Regions from separate parts of the Sulfitobacter sp. G21635-S1 genome, predicted to be linked through region 1. Evidence: riboswitches for the same ligand, from Rfam matches in the RefSeq annotation. Region 1 holds a riboswitch; the other holds the start of a gene.

Evidence for each region. A riboswitch is a leader RNA that binds a small molecule or an ion and turns the genes downstream of it on or off. The one in region 1 is predicted to bind cobalamin.
Region 2: another riboswitch for cobalamin. It lies ahead of O4H53_RS20700 (CbtB domain-containing protein); the one in region 1 lies ahead of nrdH (glutaredoxin-like protein NrdH).

Annotation. Positions count from the first base shown of each region.
Region 1 is NZ_JAPWGV010000004.1:178,222-184,207, reverse strand. It holds gene O4H53_RS06685 (aromatic ring-hydroxylating oxygenase subunit alpha) at 1-933, opposite strand, end outside; cobalamin riboswitch at 1,055-1,255, opposite strand; cobalamin riboswitch at 1,383-1,574, shown strand; gene nrdH (glutaredoxin-like protein NrdH) at 1,671-1,892, shown strand; gene nrdI (class Ib ribonucleoside-diphosphate reductase assembly flavoprotein NrdI) at 1,903-2,319, shown strand; gene nrdE (class 1b ribonucleoside-diphosphate reductase subunit alpha) at 2,388-4,469, shown strand; gene nrdF (class 1b ribonucleoside-diphosphate reductase subunit beta) at 4,478-5,455, shown strand; gene metH (methionine synthase) at 5,675-5,986, opposite strand, start outside.
Region 2 is NZ_JAPWGV010000025.1:36,495-42,480, forward strand. It holds gene pncA (bifunctional nicotinamidase/pyrazinamidase) at 1-280, shown strand, start outside; gene O4H53_RS20680 (MarC family protein) at 283-930, opposite strand; gene O4H53_RS20685 (NYN domain-containing protein) at 1,023-1,694, opposite strand; gene pncB (nicotinate phosphoribosyltransferase) at 1,773-3,065, shown strand; gene O4H53_RS20695 (DMT family transporter) at 3,110-4,015, opposite strand; cobalamin riboswitch at 4,261-4,477, shown strand; gene O4H53_RS20700 (CbtB domain-containing protein) at 4,522-4,680, shown strand; gene O4H53_RS20705 (CbtA family protein) at 4,873-5,565, shown strand; gene O4H53_RS20710 (hypothetical protein) at 5,573-5,986, shown strand, end outside.

The DNA of each region.
Region 1 (5,986 bases):
GACGATGGAATGATCCGGCAGGAAATGGTTCCAGGTGGTGGGGTAATGGTATTTCAGCAACGTGCCGGCGGTGTCGTCCCGGACCCGCCCGAGAAACTTTGTCACTGCGGGTTTCAGATCCATCGTAAAGCTCTTGGCACCCGGCAGAAGCGGCATCCGCGCAAGGCGGTATTGCATGTCCTCGGCCATGCGGAATTGCGAGGGATAGCCCTGATCTTCCAGCCGGTCGAAATGGGTCTGAAGATGCGGCGGTGTCTCCCCTTCCTCGATGCCGGTGACGGTCGGATCATCGGTAAAGGACCGGCACAGGCCCGGATGGTTGCCCCCGCAATGGTAACATTCGCGGTTGTTTTCCCAGACCAGTTTCCAGTTGCCGTCTTCGATGATGCTTGTCTCATGCGCGACCTTGGCGTCGCTCAGGTCATGCACCGCAAGATAGGGCTGCGCGAGGGCGGCGAAAGCCTCGAAATCGGGCGCTTCATCGGCAAGGCAGATATAGATCAGCCCCTGCAGATCCCGGCAATGGACCGGCTTCAACCCATGCTGTGACGGATCGAAATCAGGCCCCATTTCGCGGGCCCACAACAGCTTTCCGTCCAGACTGTATGTCCATTGGTGATAGGGGCAGACCAGGTTGGGCGACACGCCCTTTGCCTTGTTGCAGATGACCGATCCGCGATGGCGGCAGGAATTGTGAAAGGCGCGGATCACGCCATCGGAACCGCGCACGATGACCACGCCGTAGCTGCCGACCTGATGGGTGACATAGCTGCCCGCTTTGGTCAGTTCGCAGGCAGGGACGGCGAACAGCCAGTCGCGGTAGAAAATCGTTTCCATATCCGCGCGAAAGACGTCGGGATCGGTGTAGAAGGGTTGTTCCAGCGCATGGCCGGCGCGGCGCCGTGCCAGCAGGTCGCTGAGTGGGTGGGTCATCTTTCTGGTCTCCTGCCGCGCCCCGCGGATCGATTTGGGCAGATGACAGCACAAGACACCGATGGGCCGCAGCCTCTGGGAGGTGCCGCGCGCCAATTCAGTGCCAAGACCGCCACCCGCGGTTGAACAACTTCACCAAGGCTGGTTTCCGGACTTGATCGCAGCCCGTGAGGGCCCGAGGCGCAACGCCTTCCCGGGCTCCTCCTGCCCAGTGGCCGTTGATGCGCCGCATTACGATCTTACCGTTGCGGGGGCAGTGCCGGATTTTCGCCGGCTTCCCAATTCTCGGACCGAAGCCCGCACCTTGTGCCGCCATGATAGGCCGGACGCATGTTTTATGAAGATTTATTTGCGACCAAAACACTCTTGGAAAAGACAGCAACGCATTTTCCCGGAAGGGAAGGTAAAAAGGCCGACATCTATATATTGACAGTTTGCCTCAAGTTCACCCAATATGCAGTTGCTTTGGTGCCGGCGACTCGTCTTGCCGGTGAAAAGGGAAGCTGGTGAAAATCCGGCACTGCCCCCGCAACTGTAAGCAGCGAGTCACGTCCCGTTACCACTGGTGCATGCCGCACCGGGAAGGGGGTCGCGACACCCGAGCTGCGAGTCAGGAGACCTGCCGGAGCACCATAGATGACGACCGCGGCGGAGGGCCGGGGCGCGTGTTCCGGTGCCGCTGGCGCCCGATCCCGTGCCCTTGCTTTCGTGCCAACACCATAGTGAGGACAGGGCAAATGACCATTACAGTCTATTCGAAACCGGCCTGCGTGCAATGCACCGCAACCACCCGCGCGCTTGAGATGCGCGGCATTGATTTTCAGCTGATCGACCTGACCGAGGATGCCGCGGCAATGGCACTGGTGCAGGGCCTGGGCTATCGGCAGGCCCCCGTCGTGGTGGCAGGCGATGATCACTGGGCCGGATTCCGCCCCGACAAGATCAGCGCGATGATCTGAGGGCGCGGCAATGGGCGGGCTGGTCTATTTCTCGTCCCGGTCGCAGAACACGCATCGTTTCGTGGGCCGGACCGGTCTGGCGGCGGCGCGTATTCCGCCGGACCCCGAAGCGCCGCTGCCCGCTCCCGACGCGCCCTTTGTGCTGGTCACACCGACCTTTGCGGACGGGCAGGGGCGCGGCGCGGTTCCCAAACCGGTGATCCGCTTTCTCAACATCGCGCGCAACCGTGCGCTGTTGCGCGGGGTCATCGCCTCGGGCAACCGGAACTTCGGCGCGACCTATGCGCTGGCGGGCGATGTGATCGCCAGAAAATGCGCCGTGCCGGTGCTGTATCGCTTTGAACTCGCGGGGACCGACGGTGATGTCGCCCGTGTCCTGGATGGATTGGACAGATTTTGGAAAACGCAACTCTTGACCGCGAACTGACCGACAGCGCCCCGGCCGCAGCGGTGCCTGCCGAATGGCAGGGGCTCGACTACCACGCGCTGAACGCGATGCTGAACCTCTATGACGATCAGGGGCATATCCGTTTCGACGCCGACCGCATGGCGGCGCGGCAGTACTTCCTGCAGCATGTGAACCAGAACACGGTGTTCTTTCATTCGCTGGATGAAAAGCTGGACTATCTGGTCAGCGAAGGCTTTTACGAAGAGGCCGTGCTGAAGCAATATGACCGCGGCTTCCTGCACCGGATCTGGGCGGCAGCCTTTGCCCTGAAATTCCGTTTTCCGACCTTCCTGGGCGCGTTCAAATACTACACCAGCTACACGCTGAAAACGCTCGATGGAAAACGCTATCTCGAACGCTTCGAAGACCGCGTGGTGATGGTCGCCCTGACGCTGGCGCGCGGCAGCGAAGACGACGCGATGCGCCTGATGAACGAGATCATCGCAGGCCGGTTCCAGCCCGCAACACCGACCTTCCTGAACGCGGGCAAGGCGCAAAGGGGCGAGCTGATCTCCTGTTTCCTGCTGCGTCTGGAAGACAACATGGAAAGCATCGGGCGGGGCATCAATTCGGCCCTGCAATTGTCCAAGCGCGGCGGCGGCGTGGCCCTGCTGCTGACCAACCTGCGCGAACATGGTGCGCCGATCAAAGGGATCGAGAACCAGTCGTCCGGGGTGATCCCGGTGATGAAACTGCTGGAAGACAGCTTTTCCTATGCCAACCAGCTGGGCGCGCGTCAGGGCGCCGGAGCCGTCTATCTGAACGCGCACCACCCCGATATCCTGCGTTTCCTCGACACCAAGCGCGAGAATGCGGATGAAAAGATCCGGATCAAGACCCTGTCGCTGGGCGTGGTCATCCCCGACATCACCTTTACCCTGGCCAAGAAGAACGAGGATATGTACCTGTTCTCGCCGCATGATGTGGAACGGGTCTACAAGGTGCCTTTCTCGGAAATCTCGGTGACCGAGAAATACCACGAGATGGTGGACAACCCCAGGATCCGAAAGAAAAAGATCAACGCGCGGGCGTTCTTCCAGACGCTGGCCGAGATCCAGTTTGAATCGGGCTATCCCTATATCATGTTCGAAGACACGGTGAACCGCGCCAACCCGGTCAAGGGGCGCATCGTCATGTCGAACCTGTGTTCCGAGATTCTCCAGGTCAGCGAGGCCTCCGAGTTCAACGACGATCTGAGCTACAAGCATCTGGGCACCGATATCTCCTGCAACCTCGGGTCGCTCAACATCGCCAAGGCAATGGATGGTGGCGATCTGGGGGGCACGGTGCAGGCGGCGATCCGGGCGTTGAACGCGGTGTCGGAACTGTCGGCCATCGACTCGGTGCCTTCCGTGCGCCGGGGCAACGACGAAGGACATGCCATCGGGCTCGGGCAGATGAACCTGCACGGTTTCCTCGCGCGCGAGCACATCCACTACGGCAGCGCCGAGGGCGTGGATTTCACCAACATCTATTTCGCTACGGTGCTGTTCCACTGTCTGCGCGCATCTAACGCATTGGCGCGCGAACGCGGCCGCAGCTTTGCCGGTTTCGCAGCGTCGAAATACGCCGATGGCAGTTTTTTCGATACCTATGTCGAACGGGACTGGCTGCCCGAAACCGCGCGCGTCAAGGCCCTGTTCGACCAGTTCGGCATCGAGGTGCCCAGCCGTCAGGACTGGAACGCGCTGAAAGAAGAGGTCATGAAGGACGGGTTGTTCAACCGCAACCTTCAGGCCGTGCCGCCGACCGGGTCGATCAGCTATATCAACAATTCGACCTCGTCGATCCACCCGATCACCTCGAAGATCGAGATCCGCAAGGAGGGCAAGCTGGGCCGCGTCTATTACCCGGCGCCCTATATGACCAATGACAATCTTGAGTACTACCGGGATGCCTATGAAATCGGGCCGGAGGCGATCATCGACACCTATGCCGCCGCGACGCAGCATGTGGATCAGGGCCTGTCGCTGACGCTGTTCTTCAAGGACACCGCCAGCACCCGCGACATCAACCGCGCCCAGATCTACGCCTGGAAGAAAGGCATCAAGACAATCTATTACATCCGCCTTCGCCAACTGGCGCTGGAAGGAACCGAGGTGCAGGGCTGCGTCTCCTGCTCGTTGTGAGGACCGAAATGAAAGATCTGACCCATTCCCGCCCCGTGCCGCGCGCGATCAACTGGAACCGTTTGCAGGACGACAAGGACCTGGAAATCTGGAACCGTCTGACGGTGAACTTCTGGCTGCCGGAAAAGATGCCGCTGTCGAACGACATCCAAAGCTGGTCGCAGCTGTCGGAGGAAGAACAGCGCCTGACAATCCGCGTGTTCACTGGCTTGACGCTGCTGGACACGATCCAGAACACCGTCGGCGCACCTGCGCTGATGGCCGATGCGGTCACACCGCATGAAGAGGCGGTTCTGACCAATATCGCCTTCATGGAAGCGGTCCATGCGCGGTCCTATTCCTCCATCTTCTCGACCTTATGTTCCACTGCCGAGGTGGACGAGGCATTCCGCTGGTCGGAAGAGAATGCGCAGCTGCAGCAGAAATCGCGGCTGATCCTGGATGAATATGACGCCACATCGAACCCGCTGCGCAAGAAGGTGGCCAGCGTGTTTCTGGAAAGCTTCCTGTTCTATTCCGGCTTTTACCTGCCGATGCATTGGTCCAGCCGCGCCAGGCTGACCAACACCGCCGATCTGATCCGCCTGATCATCCGCGACGAGGCGGTGCATGGCTATTACATCGGCTACAAGTTCCAGCGCGCCATGGAACGGCTGACCGAAGCGGAGCGGGCCGAGTTGAAAGACTTTGCCTTTGCGCTGATGTTCGACCTCTACGAGATCGAGACCCGCTATACCGCGATGCTCTATGACCCGCTGGGGCTGACCGAAGACGTAAAGAGCTTTCTGCACTACAACGCCAACAAGGCGCTGCAGAACCTCGGCTTCGAATCGCTGTTCCCCGAGGAATTGTGCAAGGTGAACCCGGCGATCATGGCGGCCCTCAGCCCCAATGCGGATGAGAACCACGATTTCTTTTCCGGCTCCGGCTCATCCTATGTCATCGGCAAGGCCGAGGCGACCGAAGACGCCGATTGGGATTTCTGAACGCGCCGCGCGGCTGTCGCGCGCCCTGCGAAACTGGCCCGAACCGGACCTTCGACGCAGGGCGGCCTGCGGCCTTGATGCCGCGCGCGGGGAAAGCGGAAAGGGCTCGCAGGTCGCCCGGCCGTACCAGGCACAAACATCTCCTTTGCTCGCGCGCCGGTGATCCGGTTCAGCGATGCGCCTCGAAAGCCGGTTTTGCCTCACAGCTGTCAGCGGCGGCTATTCCGCCGCGATGACGGCCCGTTGTGCAGGCACATAGTTCAGGATCGGCGCAAGCCAGCGTTCAACCTCGTCGAACGGTATGTTCTTGCGGCTGGCATAATCCTGGACCTGATCCCGTTCGATCTTGGACACGCCGAAATAATAGCTGTCGGGATGCGCGATATAGAGGCCGGACACCGATGAACCCGGCCACATCGCCATGCTTTCCGTCAGCGTGACACCTGTGGCGGCCTCGGCGTCCAGCAGGCTGAACAGGGTCCGCTTCTCTGTGTGGTCCGGCTGGGCGGGATAGCCCGGGGCGGGGCGGAT
Region 2 (5,986 bases), on a different contig from region 1:
CAAGGGCTATAACCCGGCAATCGACAGCTATTCCGCGTTTTTCGAGAATGACCACAGCACACCCACCGGGCTGGAAGGCTATCTGCGCACCCGCGGCATCGACAGGCTGACCATGGTGGGGTTGGCGCTGGATTTCTGCGTCAACTTTTCGGCTGTTGATGCGGCGAAACTGGGCTTTGCAGTGACGGTGCGGCAGGATCTGTGCCGCGCGATTGATCTGAATGGTTCGCTGGAGGCCGCGCGGGCCGGAATGACCGCGAGCGGCGTGCAACTGGCCTGAACCTAATTCAGCGGGCTTTCTGTCTGTGCCAGATCAAGCAGACCCAGCGCTTCCAGCCCGCCCAGTGTCGAATCGACTGCCACGGTGGCCAGGACAATGCCCATGACCCGGCTGATCACGCTTGACCCGGTGGTGCCGATCAGGCGGCCAATCCGTGAGGCCAGCAGCAAAAGCACCAGTGTCAGCAGCAGCACGAGCACCAGCAACCCGCCGGTGATCGCCTGATCGACCACGGGATTGGTATGATTGTCGGTCAGGATCACAATCGCCAGCATGGCACCGGGCGAGGCGATCGAGGGCATCGCCAGAGGAAAGACCGCACCTGCCAGGTGATCGCGTTCGGCGCTTGCGACCTCCTTTTCGGGTTTGCTGTCGCCAAAGATCATGGTCATGGCAAAGAGGAACAGGACCATCCCGCCCGCGACCTGGAACGATCCCAGCCGCAGCCCCAGGGATTCCAGCAGGAACTGGCCGCCAATGAGAAACGCCAGCAACACGGCCCCGGCCACAAGCACCGCCCGCAGGGCGAAACTGCGGTGCAACTGCTTGGGAACATGGGCAGTCGCATAGAGGAATATCGGAATGCTTCCGATGGGGTCGATGACCACCACCAGCGTAATGAATTCACGGATCAGGTTCTGCCAGTCCATCGGGGCGGCTATCTTTCGGGGCTGAATGCTGGGCGTTGCCCTACATTATCTGGATTGAACGGCGGGTGAAACGCCAAAGCGATCCGTCAGGGCTAAAGGCCTTCGAAGATTGGCTTTCCCTTGGCAAAGATGCCCCGGACAAGGCGCAGTTTGCCTGCAATCTGCGCCCGGTCCCTGAACTGGTCGTTGGACACCACGGGCATGTTGTTTTCCCTGGCGTATTTCAGCAGGAAAGCATCCGCTTCCGTCCCGGCGGGGCAGACCATCACCCGGTTCTGCGGCAGGCCCAGTGCCTTGGCAAAATCCTTTTCCGTCAGGCTCTTGTCCTTCAGGTGATGCCGTGATGAGGCATCAAGAAAGACAACCGGTGCATATTTGCGTTTCAGCAGGGCGCTGACGACCAGCCGCAGGCTGGCCAGTTCCGCCACCTCGCCATCCCAGTAGAGGACATTGGTGCCGTCGATCACGATGTCCTTGCGGTCACTGGCGGCGACAGTTTCGCTGGGCGGGGCGGCAGGTGCGGGCGGGCGGCCCAGCCGCGACAGGGCAACGGCACCCAGCACCAGCACGGCGGCACCGCCCCAGCCCCATGCATTTGCCGCAATGAACGGATAGGACAGCGACAAAAGCGCCGCCAGCGCGGCTGTGCCCAGCAAGGTCTGCCAAAGCGCTGTGGCCAGGCAGCGGACATAGCCAAAGGCGGCCAGCGCCAGGATAACGGGGGTCAGGATCTGCAATGGTGTGAGGCTTGCAAGCACATCCATGGTTCAATCCTAACCTTTAGCCTTGCCCCTGTCCTGCAGTCTTTGCCACAAGGGTGCGGAAGTTCTGAGGAATAACTGATGGTCGATATCGCAACCCGCGTCTGGAATCACAAGTGGAAGATCGACCCGATCGTCCGGTCCCTGATCGACATGGATTTCTACAAGCTGTTGATGTGTCAATCCATTTTCCGCAACAAACCGGATACCGAGGTCACGTTCTCGCTGATCAACCGGTCTGACCACGTGCCTCTGGCCAAGCTGATCGACGAGGGCGAGCTGCGCGAGCAGCTGGACCATATCCGCTCGCTCAGCCTCAGCCGGGGCGAAAGCACCTGGCTGCGGGGCAATACCTTTTACGGCAAGCGTCAGATGTTCCGGCCCGATTTCATGGAATGGTTCGAGGGGCTGCGCCTGCCGCCCTACCACCTAGAGCGGCGTGGCGACCAATATGAGCTGACCTTCGAAGGCAAATGGCACGAGGTCATGCTGTGGGAAATTCCCGCGCTGGCGGTGCTGATGGAACTGCGGGGCCGGGCGGTGCTGGACACGATGGGCCGCTTCGAACTGCAGGTGCTCTATGCCCGCGCGATGACCCGTGTCTGGGAAAAGATCGCTGTCCTGCGCGAGATCCCTGACCTCTCCGTGGCCGATTTCGGCACCCGCAGGCGGCACAGCTACCTCTGGCAGGACTGGTGCGTACAGGCCATGCAGGAAGGCCTGGGCAAGGCCTTTACCGGGACCTCGAACTGCAAGATCGCGATGAGCCGCGAGCTGGAGGCGATCGGGACAAATGCGCATGAGTTGCCAATGGTTTACGCTGCATTGGCCGAAGATGACGCGGCGCTGGCGCAGGCCCCCTACGAGGTGTTGTCGGACTGGCACGAGGAGCATGACGGGAACCTGCGGATCATCCTGCCGGACACCTATGGCACCAAGGGTTTCCTCGACAATGCGCCGGACTGGCTTGCCGGCTGGACAGGCATTCGCGTGGACAGCGGCGACCCGGTCAAGGCCGCGCAGATTGCCATCGACTGGTGGAAGTCGCGGGGTGAGGATCCGACCCAGAAGCGGGTGATCTTCAGCGATGGTCTGGATGTGGACAAGATACGGGAACTGCACGGAAAATTCGCCGGAAAGGTGAATGTCTCCTTCGGTTGGGGCACATTGCTGACCAATGATTTCAGGGGCCTGGTGAAAGATGATGCGCTGGCCCCTTTCTCGCTGGTGTGCAAGGCCGTGGCGGCCAATGGCAGGCCGACGGTGAAGCTGTCGGACAATCCCAACAAGGCGATGGGTCCGGCCGAAGAGATCGAGCGCTACAAGCGGGTGTTCGGGGTTGGCGCGCAGGACCGTCAGGAGGTTGTGGTCTAGAACGCGCGCAACGGCCCCGGCCGATGGGGGCAAAGCACGGGTGTCTACTTTGGCGTGGTCACCTCGCGCCCTGCCGCGTTCATCTGCCGTTCCCGCCAGATGATCAGCAATCCGCCACCTGCCAGCAGCAGCGCGCCGGGGAACAGCTCGGACCAGGGCGCTTCGCCGTAGAACAGCCAGCCCAGGACAAAGGCCAGCGGGATGCCGAAATAGCCGAACGGTGCAAGGTTGCTCTGTTCAGTCATGCGGTAGGCCGTCACCAGCACCAGCACGGCAAATCCGCCGAGCCCGCCCATCGCCACAATCCACAGCAGGTCCGTGCTGTCCTGCATTGGCGTGAAACCGCCCGTGGCCAGCGTCAGCACCAGCGCACCCAGGGTCGCGACGCCGGTGGAATACAGGTTGATCAGGGCTGTTGGCGGGCCGTCGTCCATCATCCGGGCGGTAACGGCGGTCAGCGCATAACAAAGCGCCGCGCCCAGCGGCAGCAGGGCCGCCAGCGAAAAGCTGTCCCGGCCCGGGCCCACGATCATCACCACCCCGGCAAAGCCGACCAGCACCGCGGCCCAGCGCACCAGCCCGACCTTTTCGCCCAGCAGGGGCACGGCGAGTGCGGTGACAAAGACTGCGTTGGAATAGGAGATGGTGGAGGCGGTGGCAAAGGTCAGGATGCCCAGCGACAGGTAAAAGAAATATTGCGCGAAGGTCAGGATCAGCCCGCGCAGCAGGGCCAGTTTCCATTGCCGCATGTGCAGGCTGCGTCCTTTGGCGTGCCAGTCCCGGGAAGTCCAGAGGACCAGAAGTGCCGGGATCAGCCCCACCAGGTTGCGGTAGGCAGAAAGTTCGGCGGCCCCGTAGCTGCCGGAGAGGTGTTTGATGATCAGCCCCATGCCATCGAACAACAGGATCGCAAACAGCGAATAGAGAATCGCGAGGGTGGTTCGGCTCACGCGGCGAAGGCTCCTGTCAGAGGGGGAGGGTTGTCCGCCTGTTATGGGCCGCAGGGCAGAGCAGGGCCAGAGGAAATTGAAACGTTATGGTCGGACGCGGGCAGGCCACCACCCGATCCGGGGCCGGAGTACCGGGGATTGCGCACCGGGGCCGGCATTTCCAGACAGCGCAAGGCGTTGCTGCGGGCAAGCGCATTCGGCGCATGAGTTGTCGTGAATGAGCCTTGCCTTGGCTGGGCCGAAGTGCAACATTGGGCTTGCTTGGTGTTCCCGTAAGCGCCCCTTTGGGTGTGGAACCGAACAGGGAATTCCGTAAGGGCCGCACAGCCTGAAACGGAAGCCGCCCCCGCGACTGTAAGCGGAGAGTCTGTGCCCAACGTGCCACTTGACCATTCGGTCGGGGAAGGCGGGCAAAGGCATCGACCCGTGAGCCAGGAGACCTGCCAGGCGTGAGAAACTTGAAACAGGTCGTCGGGTGTGACGGCAAGGAGAAGACCATGACTACAATGACTGCCAAGTCGCAGACCGCCAGCCGCTTTGTTCCCGCGATCTTTGCCGCCGTTCTGGGCCTTGCCCTGATCACGCTGACCGGGCACGTTCAGGCCGCCGCGTTGCATGATGCCGCGCATGATGTGCGCCATGCCACAGGTTTCCCCTGCCACTGACCCCTATGGGCCATCGGGATCAGGTCTGAGCCGCGTCAAAGCAGGCGGTGACCCCGTTCCCCCTGGTGAACAACGCAGCGCGTTCCGGTCAAAGACCTTTATCAGCTTGAGGCGCTGCCGATTTTCGGCGGCGTGTTTGCGTTGATTGGTATCGGTGCCGGCGCGTTGCCATGAAAGCAAGAGGATCTCGTTATGACTTCACGGTTTTTGGTTTCCGCCCTTTTTGCAGGGGCTTTGGCGGGTGCGATCATCGGCCTGCTGCAACTGGTATTTGTGCAGCCTGTGCTGCTGCATGCGGAGCTTTATGAAAGCGGGGAACTGGTCCATTTCGGCGCAGAGGCGGTCAGCGCCCATCCCGCCTTGCCCGGTTTCGACCTGATGCGCGACGGGTTGAGCGTGATTTTCACCATGCTGACCTATACCGGTTATGCGCTGATCCTGGTTGCGGCCATGAGCTTTGGCGAGGACCGCGGTGCGCGGATCGACGGGCGTTGGGGTATCCTGTGGGGCGTGGCCGGTTTCGTGGCCTTTCATCTGGCCCCCGGATTTACCCTTGCCCCGGAAGTGCCCGGTGTGGCTGCCGCCGATGTGGCTCTGCGGCAGGTCTGGTGGTTTGCGACGGCGATTGCGGCCTGTGTGGCGCTCTGGCTGCTGGCCTTTGGCCAGAACTGGGCGGCCTGGAGTGCGGCGGCGCTGTTGCTGGCCGCACCGCATCTGATCGGCGCGCCGGAGCCCGAGACCTTTACCGGTCCTGTCCCGACCGAGATCGGCGCGCTGTTCGCGGCGCGTGCGCTCGGCGTCGGTCTGGCGGCCTGGGTGTTGCTCGGGTGCTTTGCGGGCTATTTCTGGCAGCGCGAAGGGGAGCATGCCGCCCAGGCGGCGTGAGGGTGTGATGGGCAGAACGCTTGCGCTTTTCGTCATCGGCCTTGTCTTCGGAGGCGGTCTCGGCTTTGCCTTTGCGGCGGGCAACGGGATCACCTTTGACGGGCATGATCATGGGGATGCGGCCCAGCATGGCGGGATGGATCACGGGGGCATGACTGTCGGCGGGATGGATCATGCCAAGATGCACGAGACGCCGATTGCGGTCCCGGCGGATGCCGCGCCCGAGGTTCAGATCATGATCAGCCCGGACCCGATGGCGGGCTATAACCTGCATGTCATGGTCGAGAATTTCGAGTTTTCGCCGCAGAACGCCAGCCTGCCCCATCAACCGGGGCAGGGCCATGCGCATGTCTATGCGAACGGCGTCAAGCTGGCCCGGATCTATGGCCCCTGGATGCATCTGGATGGCCTGCCCAAAGGC